Regions from separate parts of the Paenibacillus sp. FSL R10-2748 genome, predicted to be linked through region 4. Evidence: riboswitches for the same ligand, from Rfam matches in the RefSeq annotation. Region 4 holds a riboswitch; each other region holds the start of a gene.
The links. A riboswitch is a leader RNA that binds a small molecule or an ion and turns the genes downstream of it on or off. The one in region 4 is predicted to bind thiamine pyrophosphate.
Positions count from the first base shown of each region.

Region 1: another riboswitch for thiamine pyrophosphate. It lies ahead of NSS66_RS16355 (ABC transporter substrate-binding protein); the one in region 4 lies ahead of tenA (thiaminase II).
Region 2: another riboswitch for thiamine pyrophosphate. It lies ahead of thiC (phosphomethylpyrimidine synthase ThiC); the one in region 4 lies ahead of tenA (thiaminase II).
Region 3: another riboswitch for thiamine pyrophosphate. It lies ahead of NSS66_RS06975 (thiamine phosphate synthase); the one in region 4 lies ahead of tenA (thiaminase II).

Region 1 covers NZ_JBBOTK010000005.1:53,929-58,146, forward strand. Annotated here, with positions in the region: gene NSS66_RS16345 (ABC transporter permease) at 1-382, opposite strand, end outside; gene NSS66_RS16350 (MTH1187 family thiamine-binding protein) at 379-672, opposite strand; gene NSS66_RS16355 (ABC transporter substrate-binding protein) at 1,105-2,148, opposite strand; TPP riboswitch at 2,340-2,449, opposite strand; gene NSS66_RS16360 (pyridoxamine 5'-phosphate oxidase family protein) at 2,720-3,154, shown strand; gene NSS66_RS16365 (bifunctional 2',3'-cyclic-nucleotide 2'-phosphodiesterase/3'-nucleotidase) at 3,376-4,218, shown strand, end outside.
Region 2 covers NZ_JBBOTK010000005.1:412,077-416,294, forward strand. Annotated here, with positions in the region: gene NSS66_RS17945 (alpha/beta hydrolase) at 147-1,184, opposite strand; gene NSS66_RS17950 (IclR family transcriptional regulator) at 1,483-2,226, shown strand; TPP riboswitch at 2,382-2,494, shown strand; gene thiC (phosphomethylpyrimidine synthase ThiC) at 2,682-4,218, shown strand, end outside.
Region 3 covers NZ_JBBOTK010000002.1:138,606-142,823, reverse strand. Annotated here, with positions in the region: gene NSS66_RS06980 (ABC-F family ATP-binding cassette domain-containing protein) at 34-1,587, shown strand; TPP riboswitch at 1,681-1,789, shown strand; gene NSS66_RS06975 (thiamine phosphate synthase) at 2,053-2,646, shown strand; gene thiO (glycine oxidase ThiO) at 2,711-3,859, shown strand; gene thiS (sulfur carrier protein ThiS) at 3,856-4,059, shown strand; gene NSS66_RS06960 (thiazole synthase) at 4,062-4,218, shown strand, end outside.
Region 4 covers NZ_JBBOTK010000006.1:101,413-105,630, reverse strand. Annotated here, with positions in the region: gene thiD (bifunctional hydroxymethylpyrimidine kinase/phosphomethylpyrimidine kinase) at 1-340, opposite strand, end outside; gene thiM (hydroxyethylthiazole kinase) at 337-1,179, opposite strand; gene tenA (thiaminase II) at 1,254-1,943, opposite strand; TPP riboswitch at 2,080-2,182, opposite strand; gene NSS66_RS18565 (NAD-dependent malic enzyme) at 2,275-3,996, opposite strand.

The sequences.
Region 1 (4,218 bases), on a different contig from region 4:
TGGGCAGCACCCCAAAACCAAACCACACCATGAGCAGCGGTCCCAGGGCGATGATTGGAATGTTTTGGCTCAGGATAAGCAGCGGATACAGGGCGGATTTGAGAAAAGGAATCGTATGAAGAACGATGGCGATCAACAGTCCCGTTGCTGTCCCTATCGCGAATCCCGCAAGTGTCAGACGAATCGTAGCCCATGTATGGGCACCAAGCAGCGCTGTCTGGGCTATGCCCTCTTGTACGATGAGGGATGGAGCAGGCAGCAGCCAGGATTCAACATGCAAATAGGAAACCGCCCCCTGCCAGGCCGCTAAAAAGAAGAGGACCGCCACAAAGGGCGGCCATACGCTTTTCCACCAGGATGCGTTCTTGCCTTTCGGATTCATGGGCGATATTTCTCGGTCAGCTTGTTCATGCTGATGCCTTGTGGGTTATGTGCGATTTTGATCTGTGAAATGACGCTGGGACTGCCCGCTTCCGTCAAAGCTTCGTGCATTTCTTTAACCACTTTCAGCAACTCGTCGAGCTCGCCCTCCATGGTCGTATCCAATGGATTCACCTGATGTTTGACACCGGAGCGCTGAATGACCTCAATCGCCTTATCTACATACGGGTAAGAGTCCTCGTTATTAGGAGTTTTAGGGATTACTTGAATACTGAGCAGTGTGTTAGCCATGCAAATTCACCTGTCCTTTATTTGGAGTGTTATTAAAAAAATATGGTGGTTTAAGGCGGGGAGACCGCTTCGCGGTTCATTTGATCTTACGATCGCTTCGCTTCTCCAGATTCAAATGAACCACTACGCTGCCAACCGCCTTAAAAGCACCCTATTTTTAAAGCTGGTTTGTGTGGCATTTTTAACACACAAGCGCACCTACTTAGCGCTTAGATAATATGAAAAGCTAAAGAATAAACCAAGTAGAACGAGAACGAAGTGGGCGGAATGGTGCTGTACAAGCGTTAGCGTTCGCCTTTGTACCCAGATTTCAACCTCTGGATATTCATAAAAGAAATCTGGGTACAGCAGCGATGGGAAGCACCATCCGACTGCGTAGTGGCGCTTTGTTCACTTCTCTAGATCAGTCTTATTTAGCGTTTTAACAAATGATCAACGCTTGGGCAGGAAACCGTTTGTGAAGGCTTTATCGACTTCCAAAGGCTTGCTGAGCAGCTTGCGTTCGTACATCCAGTCCGAATAGTTTTGCCATACCTCCGCTTTTTGCACACCCCATTGCGCGGCATCGTCCTGATAACGCGGGCTTAGCCATTTTTGGCTGGCAAGTACCAGTTTTTTATCCAGCTCCGGTACAGCTTTGCTTAAGATGTCTGCGGCTTCTTCCGGATGAGCGATAGTGTATTCATAGCCTTGTGCGGTAGCGTCCATGAACGCTTTGACCAGCTCGGGATCATTTTTTATTGTCTGTTCGTTGCTCACAATTACAGGTGTATAGTAATCGAGGCTTTTGGAATAATCTTTTACATACAGCATATCCAATGGCTCACCTCGAAGCTGGGCCTCGATTCCGGTCCATGCGTAGAAAATCCAGGCAAAGTCGATATCCCGCTTCACGGCTGTAAAATAGTCTGCATTGCCCATGTTGATGATCTTCACTTTGCTCACATCGCCTTTGTCTGAATCCATGATGGATTTCATGACCGCTTCTTCTACGGGAGAGCCCCAACCGCCGTATTTTTTACCTTCAAAATCTTTCGGGCTCTTAATTCCACGATCTACCGGGGCTGCGAAGCCTGAGGTATTATGCTGAATCACCGCAGCGATGGATACAAGCGGCACGCCTTGCGTACGAGCCTGTGTGACGCCTTCTTGGTAGCTGATACCAAAAGGTGCAGCATTAGAAGCAACCATTTGATCAGCTCCGCCTGAACCAGGTTGAACAATTTGGACATTCAAACCCGCTTTTTCGTAAAATCCTTTGTCCTTAGCGACATAGAGTCCCGTATGATTCGTATTGGGTGTCCAGTCGAGCACGACTTTAACATCTTTGAGCCCCTTTGCCGGAGTAGACGTTTGAGTGTCGGTAGCGGGAGCCGCTTCTTGGGATGTGGGGGGACTTCCACCGCAAGCGGTCAGGGTCAGGGCCATGAGCCACAGACTGATCAGTCCCAGGCTTAATATTTTCATGCGCTTCATCGTTGTGTTCTCTCCTTTAATTACCCGTTATCCGTCCAATCAGACAGCTTAAGTTACCCATTTTCTAAAAATAACATCTGCCGGATGCGATCTTTCCAACAACTTAATCTTCAACAAAAAAAGCGCCCCGAGTTTCCGGGACGCTTGCGCTTGTATATACCAAAGTAAGGGATGGTCCTATGTAAAAAAGGCACATCTTGCTTAAGCATTCCTACGCTGGCATTACCCAGATCAGGTTGTAAGGGTCAGTGTCTTGGGACACACTCTCAGCCGGCCGATTCCAGCACCCCTGGCATTGTATGGTTTAATGGGTTCATTTATTCGGGTTTACTACGACGATTATATGCCTTGAATGCGGGTCTGTCCAGCATGAAGGGAGAGGTGACGGTTCATTTGCCGAACGACAGGGTACACTTTTACTGTGAGCTTTGATCTGAAAATGAGCATGAATCAATTCGATTCGATCCGGTCATGTTATTTTCAGAACAGCTACGCAAGTAGGTTCAGATGGGCTGGTGCCCAATGGCGTGGCCGTAGAGAATTCTAATTCGTGAAAAGGAGTTGTTGTACTGTGGGTAAAACGGAAACATTGGATCGCAACCAACTGGAACAAGCCATTGTGAAGGCTTTGGATAACAACAAATTTTGCTCGTTAGGTACGGTAGAGGGTGGCAAACCGAAAGTACGCTATATGGCCCTTTTTAACGATGGAATGAACATTCATCTGGCGACAGATCGCAAAACGCATAAAGTAGAGGAGCTAAAGGACAATCCGAATGCTTATCTGCTGCTGGGTTATGAAGTTGGCGGTACGAAGGAAGTCGTAGAAGTGGAGGCTACCGTCCAGATCACAGCTGATGAGGGGCTGCGCAAACAAGTGTGGAACGATTCCTTGAAGGAATGGTTTTCCGGACCGGATGATCCCGATTATGTCATTCTGGACGTGAATCCGACACGCATTGAGTATGTGGGTCAGCAATCTGAGCGCCAGGTTTGGAAGAAGTAATACGAATATAAATGGATAAGCCGGTGAATCTCCGAGTTTTTTAGGAGGTTTGCTGGCTTTTTATTTTTTGAGAAAATTAATTATTTTTTCATAAATAATTTAAGTAAATGACTACTCTTTTATCTGGCGTTGGATTAAAATAGAAATGGTGGGTTCATGGCTTACATATATGTGCAAAAGTATGTATATGAGGCATACACCTTAATGAGGAGGGGTATATTTTGTTATTTCGTAAAAATTGGTTTAAAGGGTTTACAGCAGCAGTTGTGGCTTGTAGCATGCTGGTGTTTTCGGCCGCTCCATCCTGGGCAGCTAGCGATTCTCGCGATAGCGCTACGGTGAATTTGCGGATCATGGAAACAACGGATATTCATGCGTCGCTGATGAACTATGATTACTATTCAGACAAAGAAACCAACGAATATGGCTTGATTAGCACAGCTGGTTTGATCCAACAGGCGCGTAGTGAAACAAGAAACAGCATGCTGTTCGATAACGGTGATTTGTTACAGGGCAATCCATTAGGCGATTATATGGCCAGAAACAAAACCTATGAAAAAGAAGGCGGTGTCCATCCAGTCTACAAGATGATGAACTTGATGGGCTATGATGCGGCGACAGTGGGTAACCACGAATTCAACTACGGTCTCGATTTTCTGGAGAAATCGCTCAAGGGAGCCGATTTTCCTTACGTAAATGCGAATGTTTATGTTGACAAGGGGGGGCAAGCTACTAAAAATTATTTTACCCCTTATCGAATTCTTGATAAAACGGTAACGGACGAGAAGGGCCAAGAGCACATCCTTAGAGTGGGCGTCATCGGTTTGGTCACACCACAAATTATGCAGTGGGATGAAGCCAATTTGAAGGATAAAGTCGTTACGAAGGATATTGTGGAAACGGCGAAAAAGTTTATTCCTCAAATGAAGACGGAAGGTGCTGACATTATTGTCGTGCTTGCGCACACAGGTTATGAGGATGTGCCGCAAACGCCAATGATGGAGAATGCCGTTAAATATTTAAGCCAGGTGGACGGAATTAACGCTATTCTGTTTGGGCATGCT
Region 2 (4,218 bases), on a different contig from region 4:
ATGAACTCCCTTAATCCGGTCACATCTGTTACGTAAAACAATGAATACCCATGGAAAACGAAAAAGAAGCCCAGCTACGGCACGGGTTAAGTGTCCATAGGCAGGCTTCTTCCAGGCGAAGAATAGAATACAGTTCTTCGAAAAATTTACTTCGTAGTCGTTTGTTTGTGGGCATCAGCGATGGTTTTCTTGTCCTCCAGCTCCTGTACACTGCTTAGAAACGTCGATACCCGTCGCAAATATTCACGAGGGTGCTCTCTGAAAATAAGCTCATGTATCCCGTTTTTAACAATCCATACACTGGAAAGCGGGTTGGTTTGATTGGCAGCGAGCTTTTCCGCAATAGGATAAGGAGCTTTTTCATCCTGTGTACCATGCACAAACATGATCGGGAACGGATAGTTTTCCTTTTTAACTTCCTGATATGGAATTTGATGCAAGCTGGTTCCGTTCAAGACTGGAAACAGCAACTCCAGAATTTCCAAAGACGGATGTCTTGGCAGATTAATTTGATTGTGAATGTTATGGTACAGCGTATCTGGCTCCAGCAGGAAGGTGCTGTCCAAAATCATTGCGTCCACATCCTTGGTTTGCAAGCCCGCCTGAAGAGCGGTTCCTGCCCCCATGGAGAAGCCCCATACGATAATCTCCGACGAGCCGCGTTGCTTCGCAAGCTGAATTGCTCCGAGGAGCTGTTGGGATTCTGCTTTGCCTCCGGTTGCGACTGCTTTGCTGTTTTGTGACGCAAATCCATAATCGAACATGACCACATTAAAGTTCAAACTGTGGGCATAATGCGCCAGATCATACATGGGAATCCAGCTTTCTTCGCGGTTAGCCCCATAGCCATGACTGAAAATAATCGTTTTCCGCGATTGATCCGCCGGGATATACCAGCCTTGTACCATGCGGCTACCATCCTTGGCAGGGAAGCTGACTTCCTCATAAGGCATGCTTTTGGCCTGCATCGGATTAGAGTACAGTGGTGCAACGGTGGGATTCGTAAGTACCCATGCGATGTAAGCATGCAAGGCAATAAAACAAAACAACAGAAAAAAGACGACCGACAGCAGCAGAGCAATCACAACGTGCTTGAACCGCAGCAGACGGGGATTAAAGAGTGGGGTGGACGGCTCCTGAACAGCGGTCTGTAGCTGAGCGTTGCGCTGGGATGTCGAAATCATGTAAGAGCCTCCTTATATAAAATTGATCTTCGTTTCATAGAATTTAGGTATAATTCCACTTGAAAATAGTAGTGTAGATCCGTATAGATACCTATTATCGTATGATGGGGATTATCCAAAGTCAACGCCTGAACCGGAAAAGTAAAAATGATGCAAAGAATTGTCGATGTTTGTTCTCGTTCTGTAATATGGTTGTCACAAAAACATCGGTTTACAGTAGCCGCGACTATTCTATATAATTTATGTAACCATGTTTCATAGTGTGAAACGAATATGGATACAAGAGGAGCGGTTCACGATGGAAGACCGTAAATTAACCGTTCGCGCTGTAGAGCGTGCACTTGATATACTGCTGTGTTTTACCGCAGATTCGGATCTTGGCCTGACGGAGATTGCCTCCAAAATTGGTCTACATAAAAGCACGGTTCATCGGCTGCTGACTACGTTGGAGGATCGGGGCTTTGTCGTTCGGAATGCCGAAACGGAAAAATATCGACTTGGCTTCCGCATTTGGGAGCTATCCACGCACTTGTCCCAAAGCGACGAGCCGGCGGTGTTGTTACAGCCTGCAATGGAAGGACTACGTGATCGTCTGGGCGAGACGGTCAGCTTGTACTTACGTGACGGCAGCATGCGTATTCGCATACAAGCCGTGCAGAGCAATCAGGCGATCCGCAGGGTTGCGCCTGTAGGTGCGCGTATGCCGCTGGCTGTAGGGGCCTCCAGCAAAGTGCTGGCAGCCTTTATGCCGCCGCAGGAGCTGGAAGCCCTGCTAAGCGGGGATGAATGGCCGTCCTCAGTAGACCCGGAGGTCTATAAAGCCCAGCTGCAGGACATTCGCGAGAAGGGCTATGCGACCAGCTATGAAGAACGGGAGCCAGGGGCTGCTGCTGTGGCTGCCCCAATTGTAAACCGGAAGGGACAGGTCACTGCGGCTTTATCTGTATCCGGTCCGGTCAGTCGGCTTGCACCCGAGACGCTACATGACTTTGCTCCGATTTTGATTGAAGCGGCGAAGGAAATGGGGCTTATGCTTCCGTAACAAGAATGAACACAGTTGAAGCAAGCAGAGTGATTTGATGGGGAGCGTCTCCTTGGTAAAGGGAACCTAGAAGGGTTGCCAAAGCCATAAATTTAAAGTAGTCTGGTAAGGATGGCGGGATATCTGTTATAGCCGCCTCATGTGAATAGAAGTATCACAGTTACTGGGGGAGCCTGTAATGCCGGGCTGAGATGGAATCGTGCAAGATTCCGGACCCTTTGCACCTGATCTGGATCATACCAGCGTAGGGAAGTAATCGGCCATTGAAATGTATACGCGGCTGCTGTCTACGGTGACGCATTGGAATAGGATTATTCCACATGCGTACTGTCTGGATAGCTGCCTCGTTAGATTAGCCGGTTCCCTGGGGAACCGGCTTTTTTGCATAGATCAGCGCCACCCTGGGAATGGTTCCGGATCGGTGTGTCATTTCATCGAAACGGGAGGAATGGACAATGAAGCCGACAGAAGTAGAAGGAACAAAAGGAACAGAATTGAAATCAACAGAAGTAAGATTGGTAGGAACAAAAGAAGTTGAGGTAGAGAAGACAAACGGGGAGCAAGCCAGAGGGGTAACGCCCTTTCCAGGGAGCCGTAAGGTATATATTCAAGGCTCACGGCCGGACATTGCCGTGCCAGAGCGCGAAATTGCTCTTCATCCTACACATACGCCGCAGGGCACGGAGCATCATGAGCCATTGCGTGTGTACGATACGAGCGGTCCCATGACCGACGAAGCCTATCAGGTCGATATCCGTCAGGGCCTGCCTCCATTACGGCGAGCTTGGGCCCTGGAACGGGGCGATGTGGAGGCTTACGAGGGACGCGCCGTCAAACCGGAGGATAATGGACTGAAACCTGGCTCCAAACGGGAGACAGTTGAATTTCCCGGCGTGACCAACCGTCCGCTTCGTGCTTCGCAAGGTCGTACAGTGACGCAAATGCATTATGCGCGGCAAGGGATCATTACGCCCGAAATGGAATTTGCGGCGATCCGCGAAGGGGTGGAGCCTGAGTTTGTACGGCAGGAGTTGGCGGCTGGACGAGCCATTTTGCCTTCGAATATCAATCACCCGGAAAGTGAGCCAATGGTCATTGGGCGTCATTTTCACGTGAAGATCAATGCGAACATTGGTAATTCTGCGGTTACCTCCTCCATCGAGGAGGAAGTGGAGAAAATGACCTGGGCTGTGCGTTGGGGCTCGGATACAGTTATGGACCTGTCCACAGGCCGTAATATCCATACAACACGTGAATGGATCATTCGGAATTCTCCTGTACCGATTGGGACTGTACCGCTGTATCAGGCACTTGAAAAGGTGAACGGCGAAGCAGAAGCGCTGACGTGGGAGCTGTATCGCGATACGCTGATTGAGCAGGCGGAGCAGGGAGTGGACTATTTTACAATTCATGCGGGTGTATTGCTGAGGTATATACCGATGACGGCGAATAGAATGACGGGAATTGTATCCCGTGGTGGGTCGATCATGGCAGCCTGGTGCCTTGCGCACCATCAGGAGAATTTTTTGTATACGCATTTTGAAGAAATCTGCGAAATTATGAAAGCCTATGATGTGGCCTTTTCTCTCGGGGATGGTCTACGTCCGGGTAGCATCTATGATGCGAATGATGAAGCACAGTTTGCAGAGCTGGAAACGTTGGGCGAGCTAACGCAAATCGCCTGGAAGCATGATGTTCAGGTCATGATTGAAGGGCCAGGACATGTCCCTATGCATAAAATCAAAGAGAATGTGGATTTACAAATGGAGATTTGTAAGGAAGCTCCTTTCTATACCTTGGGACCGCTCACGACGGATATTGCCCCCGGATATGATCATATTACCTCAGCCATCGGGGCGGCGATGATCGGTTGGTTCGGGACGTCCATGCTGTGTTATGTTACGCCTAAGGAGCATTTGGGTCTGCCGAATAAGGATGATGTCCGCGAGGGTGTCATTACCTACAAAATTGCGGCACATGCTGCCGATCTGG
Region 3 (4,218 bases), on a different contig from region 4:
GCGCCGATGACAATAAGGAGCCAAAAACAGCTTATGAGTTTATTGACTGTAGAAAATGTATCTCACAACTTTGGGGACCGCGCATTATTTAAAAATGTTTCCTTTCGATTGCTTGCGGGGGAACGTGTAGGTTTGGTAGGAGCTAACGGTGTCGGTAAATCGACACTCATGAACATTCTGACTGGAAAATTGCTTAAGGATGAGGGTAAAGTGGAATGGACTCCACGTATACGTTACGGCTATCTGGATCAGCATACCAAGCTGACACCGGGCAAAACGGTACGTGATGTTTTGAAAGACGCTTTTCTTCCTTTGTTGGAATTGGAAAAGGAAATGATGCAGATTACTGACAAAATGGGGGATGCTTCTCCTGAAGAGTTGGAAGTGCTGCTGGAACAGATGGGTGAAATTCAGGAGCAACTGGATATGGGGGATTTTTACCTCATTGATGTGAAGGTTGAAGAAATGGCGAATGGACTAGGTCTGTCGGCCATAGGACTGGACCGGGATGTATCTGCACTTAGCGGTGGGCAACGGACAAAGGTGCTTCTTGCTAAGTTGCTGTTGGAAAAGCCAAATGTCCTGCTGCTGGATGAGCCTACCAACTATTTGGATGTAGAGCATATTGAATGGCTTACGCGCTATTTGAAGGATTATCCCTATGCTTTTATTCTTATTTCACATGATACTGAGTTTATGAACCAGGTCGTTAATGTTATTTACCATCTTGAATTTGCCAAGATGACCCGTTATTCAGCTAACTATGAAAAGTTTCTTGAAATGGCGGATCTGAACAAAGCTCAGCATATTGATGCTTATGAGAAGCAACAGGACTTTATTAAGAAACAGGAAGATTTTATTCAGCGTAATAAAGCGCGTGCCTCTACATCAGGCCGAGCAAAGAGCCGTGAAAAGCAACTTGATCGGATCGAACGTATAGATAAGCCTGAAGAAGCTGCGAAGCCAACCTTTCAATTCAAAGAAGCACGTGCAAGCGGAAAGACGGTATTTGAGGGTATTGATTTTGAGATTGGTTATACGCATGCCCTTTTGCCTAAAATGTCCATGACGATTGAACGTGGCGAAAAGATTGCTATTGTTGGCTACAACGGTGTCGGTAAATCGACATTGCTCAAAACCATATTGGGAAAAATACCGCCAATCAGTGGAAAAACCTATCAAGGTGATTTTTTGCAGCCCGCTTATTTTGAGCAGGAAGTAAAGGCGGAGAAAATAACACCGATTGACGATGTGTGGAATGAATTCCCACATTTGAACCAGCATGAGGTACGAGCGCATTTGGCGCGTTGCGGTTTAAAGAATGAGCATATCACGCGTCCGCTATCTGCGCTCAGTGGTGGAGAACAGGCTAAAGTCCGTCTTTGCAAACTGTTAATGCGTGAAAGCAACTGGGTACTGTTCGATGAGCCTACCAACCACTTGGATGTTAAAGCTAAGGATGAGCTGAAACGTGCCTTGAAGGAATACAAAGGGACCGTATTGCTTGTATCTCACGAACCGGACTTTTACGAGGATTGGGTAACCAAAACGTGGAATGTGGAAGAGTGGTCAAGTAAAGTTAACTAACATCAACTAAATCCAATTCTGCATATTTCACACGAAGTGGGGTTTGCAGAATTAGGAAAATATGCTAAGCTATCTTTAGCTTATACAATAAAATAGTCACACTAGGGGAGCCGCCCATGCGGCTGAGACGGAATAAATGGATTTCGGACCCTTTGCACCTGATCTGGGTTATGCCAGCGTAGGGAAGTGAGCGCCGTACAAACAAGGCAACACCATCTTATTTTTGTTTGTGCGTGGGACGATACACGTATACGGATATCATTGTCCGTTCGATTATTGGACGTTCGTTAAACCACTTCCTTGGGGAAGTGGTTTTTTTGCGTTTCGTCACTTTAAGTTGTTCGAGCTTCCGTAGACGATTCACATACAATCCCCTTTCATTACTGCTGGTAGACGTGACTGGCTAAGCTTAGATCTTTTAGTCCAATGTGAGGTGAAGACAAAATCGAATTACACGCAATTTCGATGGAAAAGGGCACTTTTGCACAAGCCGCCCAAGTGGCTGCTGTGATTTGTCCGTATGTTCATTATGTACACGCGCGTTTAAAACAGAATGGTGCCTCTGCATTGCTTTCTTTGACTCGCAGCATGGTGGAGCAGGGAGTTTCTTTGCAACAAATTGTAGTAAATGATCGTGTGGATGTAGCTTTACTTACTTTGGTTGGAGCCGTCCAGCTACCAGCTAATGGATTACCTGTAGCGGATGTGAAAAGCCTACTTCCAAAGGGTACACGCTGTGGAGTATCTGTGCATTCCTTGGAGGAGGCGCAGACTGCCGAGCGGGCAGGAGCGGACTATGTACTTTATGGTCACGTATATGAGACCCATTGTAAGCCCGGTATTGTACCGCGGGGTTTAGCTCAGCTTGAACATATTTGCAGGCTGTCGAACATTCCGGTGATCGCGCTGGGCGGCATACAACCGCACCATATCCCGGAGCTTTATAGGGCCGGAGCAAGCGGAATTGCGGTGATGTCTGGTATATGGAAGGCTGAGTCGCCCGTTGCAGCTGCGATGGAATATAGGCGAATGGCAGATCTTGTAGTTCACAGCCTGTAGCGAGAAAACGAGAGTAGAGGCAAGCTGAAAGCAGAATGGTTTATGGAGAGGAGACACGAAACAAATGCCAAAGATACACACAGAGGCAAGAGCGATAGGACACGCTGAATGCTTGGTCATAGGTGGAGGTGTCATCGGCAGTTCCATTGCTTATCATGTGGCCAAGGAGGGAAGAAGTACGATCTTGCTGGAACGATTGATCCCGGGTGAGGGAGCCTCAGGAGCAGCGGTTGGAATGCTGGCAGCGGAAAGTGAAGAGTTCACCGACTCTGAGCTGGCACGATTTGCTCGCATAAGTCGAGACGCATTCCCTGAGCTTGTCTGTGATCTGGAGCGTTTGTCGGGTATTTCGGTGGAATTCCGTACAGAAGGATTTGTGACCCCTTTCCATACGGAAACTGAAGGCCAAAAACGCTGGAAAGCTGCTAAAACGCGAGAGGATGATTGCCCTATCTGGTGGGATGCGAGGGAATTGGCCCGACGAATTCCAGGTTTGGATGAACAAGCGATCGGGGCAATATATCGTTCAAAGGAGACACAAGTGGCTCCTGTCCAGCTTTGTCGTGCTTATGCAGGTGCTGCTGCGGTGCTGGGGGCAACGGTATGGTCTGGTACACAGGCAGAGCAACTGGTCATACAGGATGGTCGAGTTTGCGGTGTCCGAACAGATAGTGGCTTTTTTTCCTGCGATCAGGTCATTATTGCTGGAGGCTTGGATAGCATGAAATTGCTAGCGCAGGTTGGATTTGAATATCCACTTTATCCGGTCAAGGGCGAAGCGGTAGCGGTCTCCTTGAAGGATCACCCGTTAGAATACACCATTTATGCTGATGATATTTACCTCGTGCCTAAACAGAATAACGAGCTTTGGATTGGGGCAACGAGCCTTCCGCATCAATATGACGAAGAGGTGACCGTAGGAGGCTTGGAGGGGTTGCTGGCACGTGCCTCTGCTTGGCTGCCGCGCGTCCGTGAAGCTTCTTTTATACGCACTTGGGCGGGCTTACGTCCGCAGGCCGCATCAGGTCATCCTTTTATAGGCACTGTCCCTGGGGTCGAGGGCGTATATGCTGCCGTCGGGCATTATCGCAACGGTGTCCTGCTGAGTGATGCTACCGGGCGTGCGATGGCAGCTATGCTTAATGGGGCTGGTGCGGCTGAACTTGGGATAAGTAGATTTTCTTCTGAGCTCCTCAAGGAGGAAAGCTTATGAAGCTGACGATTAACGGCCAGAGCCTGACCTTTTCTAATCGAATCACTCATGTGGATCAATTGCTACATGAGCTTGATGTAAAGGTGAAAACCGTAGTGGTAGAGCTGAATCGGCGTATATTGACCCGTGAAGATCATGATGAAGCGGTACTGAAGGATGGAGATTGCCTAGAGATTGTACATTTTGTGGGAGGCGGTTGATCATGTTAACCATTGGAAAAGCATCTTTTACCTCAAGGTTGTTGTTGGGAACAGGAAAATTCTCTGATCTGGATATCCAGTCCCAAGCCGTAGAGGCTGCTGAGACGGAAATATTGACGTTTGCTGTACGGAGATTGAACTTGGAGGAACGGGATAAGC
Region 4 (4,218 bases):
TGGCAATCATCACGGGATCGACGACGACCTTTTTCCAGCCGAACTTTCGAATCTGCTTGCTCACAAGACGGATGATGCCCGCATTAAACAGCATGCCAGTCTTCAGGGCATCCACTCCAAGGTCTAATCCTACAGCTTCGATCTGTTCCGCTGTTGCTTCCTGTGGCAGCGGATATACGCCGTGGACCCCTAAAGTATTCTGTACGGTAATGGCCGTAATAGCCGACATGCCGTAAACGCCAAGCTCCTGAAAGGTTTTGAGATCGGCTTGAATCCCGGCCCCGCCGCCACTGTCCGAACCGGCAATCGTCAGTGCTCTGGGTACACGAACGTCTGTCATCGCGCACCACCTGCTGTGGTTGTTCCGGCTTCACGGACAGTGACATGCCCCTCTAGCGAACCTGTATGTAGTTTGGCGAGCTCGTCGAGAAAGGCAATCTGGAAGCTGCCGGGCCCCAGCTCTGCGGTACGTGCTGCGGCTCGGGAAGCTGCTGCACCGTAAAATGCCAAGCCTGCTGTACCTGCGAGCAGCAGGTTGGGTTCAACAGCTGCAAAGGCACCTAACACAGAGGTCAGCAGGCAGCCTGCTCCGGTTACCTTCGTGAGCAGCGCGTCTCCACCGCTAATCATTCGTACTTCGGCCCCATCGGTGATGACGTCCTCTTTTCCAGTAATGACAACCATTGTATTGAGCGTTCGAGCAGCCCGAATTGCCAGATCGACATTTCCGCTGTCAGCACTGTCACCAGCATCTACGCCTTTAATCTCACGCGCTTCTCCAACAAGATGCGCGACTTCGGCTGCATTGCCCCGCACCAATGAGATTTTGACTTTTCTCAGGATTCGCAGTGCCGACTCAGTTCTAAAGCTCGTTGCTCCCGCACCGACCGGATCTAGCAGGACCGGAACACCGTGTGCATTCGCCGATTGTCCAGCAATGATCATGGCATCCACCAGTTCGCGGTTCAGCGTACCGATGTTTAACACGACGGCTCCCGCTATTTTTGCCATGTCTGCTACTTCCTCGGGTGCATAGGCCATCACCGGGGAGGCGCCCAATGCATACAGGCCGTTGGCCGTAAAGTTAGTGACTACCACATTGGTCATATTGTGAACGAGGGGTTTGCTGTTTTGTACCTTCGTCAGGAGATCCGAATAACTTTTTTCCCATGTACTCATAATGATTATCCTCTCTATAGTTGGTGGTTCAACAGGGCATTAACTGTACTTCACGCATCGAATTGCCAAGCTGACTATTCCAAGACCGCTGCCTGTATCTGGACCGGCCATTCTTCCTGCTTATAGGCCATGTCCCAGAACTTATATTCCAGCTGGCAGCTCAGTATAAAATGCTCAATCATCCGCTCTCGCTCAGCAGCCGTTGCGCCTTCCGCCCAAGCATCTACACGTTCTCGGAACTTGAGTGTTGTATCATCAAGCTGGTCTCCATAGAAGCCCATCCATTCATAGAACGGATGAGACTCATCCGGCTTTACTTCATCCAGCAGCCTGCGACCAATCTCGGCATACGTCCACATACATGGCAGCAGCACAGCCAAGATCTCGCCCAGGCTGCCCTCATGCGCAACCGTCAGCATGTGACGGATATAGTGATGAGCCGACGGAGCGAGCGGATATCCCTGCAACTCTTCATAGCTCACCCCTGCGACAGCACAGAAATTTTGATGCGGATGAACCTCGCTGTGGAGAATAAAAGAGATTTGTTCATTAAATACAGCCATGTCCTCCCGATTCGTGCATTTGGAGATTGCGATGCCGTATATCCGCATGTAGGCGTTCAAATATTCAAAGTCCTGTTTTACATAGTGAATCAGCTGTCCCCTTGTCAAACTTCCTTCAGCAATACCTCTCACAAAGGGATGCTCAAAAATCGCTTGAAAAATGCCGTCCGCCTGCCGACGGAGTTCTTGTGTAAAACTCAATTTCCCCACCTCCATTAAATTGAAGAGCAAGAAGTCCTGTAAGAATATAATTCCGGAACAACGCTAAAAAGCCGCCCCGGAAAAATGGAGCGGCTTCAACAATAGGCCCAATACGCAAAAAACGCTTGAAACCTTATATACGAAGGCTCCACTTTCCTACGCTAGTACGAACTAGATCAGGTTCAAAGGGTCCAAGATACATTCTTGTCTCAGCCATATTGGCTCCCCTAGTGGACTTCTATTCTTTTGACTATTACTGTACATACGTTCATACGCTATGTCAAACATAGTGTGCAAAATATTAAATTTCCTCTAGTTAGGTGTTTTGGGCTTAGTGAGGATGATGAATTACACTTTCCACTGCTTTGACCTTGGCATATTCCGGTTTCCACATTGCATCTTGTATAGCTTGTTCCACATCTGAAATGTGCGCCTGCGCTACCTGATCCTGAATCGCGGCTTTTGCAACCGCAATCGCAACAGCGTACGAAACTTCGCGTAATTTTCGGATATGAGGGAGTAGCGCACCGCCAGGCGTATTCGAATCTACACCATTGGCAACAGCAACTGCTGCCGCTGTAAACATCGCAGGGGTAATCCTTTTGGCTTTAACCACAATCGCACCCAGACCCAGTCCCGGAAAAACAAAGGCATTGTTCGCCTGTCCAATCTCAAAATTTGTATCGTTATAGGTAACGGGCTCAAAAGGACTTCCGGTTGCGATCAGTGCTCTGCCATCTGTCCACCGGATCAAATCCTCGGGTACTGCTTCTGCAAGGTTTGTAGGATTGGACATGGGCATAATGATCGGGCGTTCTACATGCTTTGCCATCTCCTTGATGATCTCTTCAGAAAAGGCACTTGCTACACCGGAAGTTCCAATCAATATCGTAGGCTTCACCTGACGGATGACCTCCAGTAGCGGTATTTTGCCGTCACCCGACCGGGTCCATGAGCTGACTTCATCCTTTTTGCGCACATACGGTTTCTGATACTCCAATACGTCTTCCATATCTTCCGTTAACAGCCCGCGATAATCAAAGGCCCAAAAGGACTTGAATGAATCATCTACGGAAAGGCCATCCTCGATCATAGCGCCCCGAATTTGATCAGCGTTACCGATCCCTGCAGCCCCTGGGCCGAAAACAAGTATTTTTTGTTCACGCAGCGGAGTCTTGGTGACACCCACCGCCGAAAGAATCGCAGCCAGGGTCACTGCTCCTGTACCTTGTATATCATCGTTGAAGGTGAGTATGCTTTGACCGTATTTTCCTATAATATGGCGCGCATTAACGCTACCCACATCTTCCCAATGTAAAAGCGCCTTCGGGAATTGCGCTAACGTTTTGCTGATAAAAGTATCAATAAACTGGTTATAGGCTTCTCCGCGAACTCGTTTATGGCGGTTTCCGATGTACAGTGGATCATTCAGCAGCTTTTCATTATTCGTGCCTACATCCAGTACAATTGGCAGCACCCGCCCAGGATGAATGCCTGCCGCAGCCGTATATACTGCAAGCTTGCCAATAGCAATGTTAATCCCCCCGACGCCCCAGTCACCAATCCCCAAAATACTTTCGGAATCTGTCACGACAATCAGATCCACATCATGGCCGCTCAAACCAGAATTATGGAATGCTTGTCCAATACCGTTCGGGTTATCTATCGACAAATATACGCCTCCAGGGCGGTTGTACTCGTGACTATATTCTTGAATCGCGGTTCCTACGGTCGGCGTGTAGACTACGGGCAGCATTTCACTCAAATGATCGGTTAGCAGCCGGTAGTAGAGTACGACATTTCGGTTGTGAAGGTCGTTGAGAGAAGCATTTTTACGCAGCATGGTGGGTTGTGCGAGAAACTGCTGATATGCCCGTACGCTCTGTTTCTCCAATGAAAGGACGGTTGGAGGAAGGATTCCTTCCAAACCCAGCTCTTTGCGTTCTTCTTCTGTAAAAGCGACACCTTTGTTCAAAAGAGGATTTGCCAACACATCCTTTCCCCGTAATGGAGTAGATAATGACCCATCGCGATTGACATAAAATGCTTCCATAGAAAGACCTTCCTTCTCTTCATTTACATATGGTAAGGATTTCACAAAATTCGATTTCAGTCGCTCCGAAGTGCAAGATATAGACGAACTAAACCATTTCGATCTATATCTTGTTCATTGAAAGTCGCTTATCGGATTTTTGCAAAATCCTCAAGATGACATGTTGTCCATAGTATGGACGTGCGAATCTGTTTTATTCTTCTATTTATCTATGACAAAATA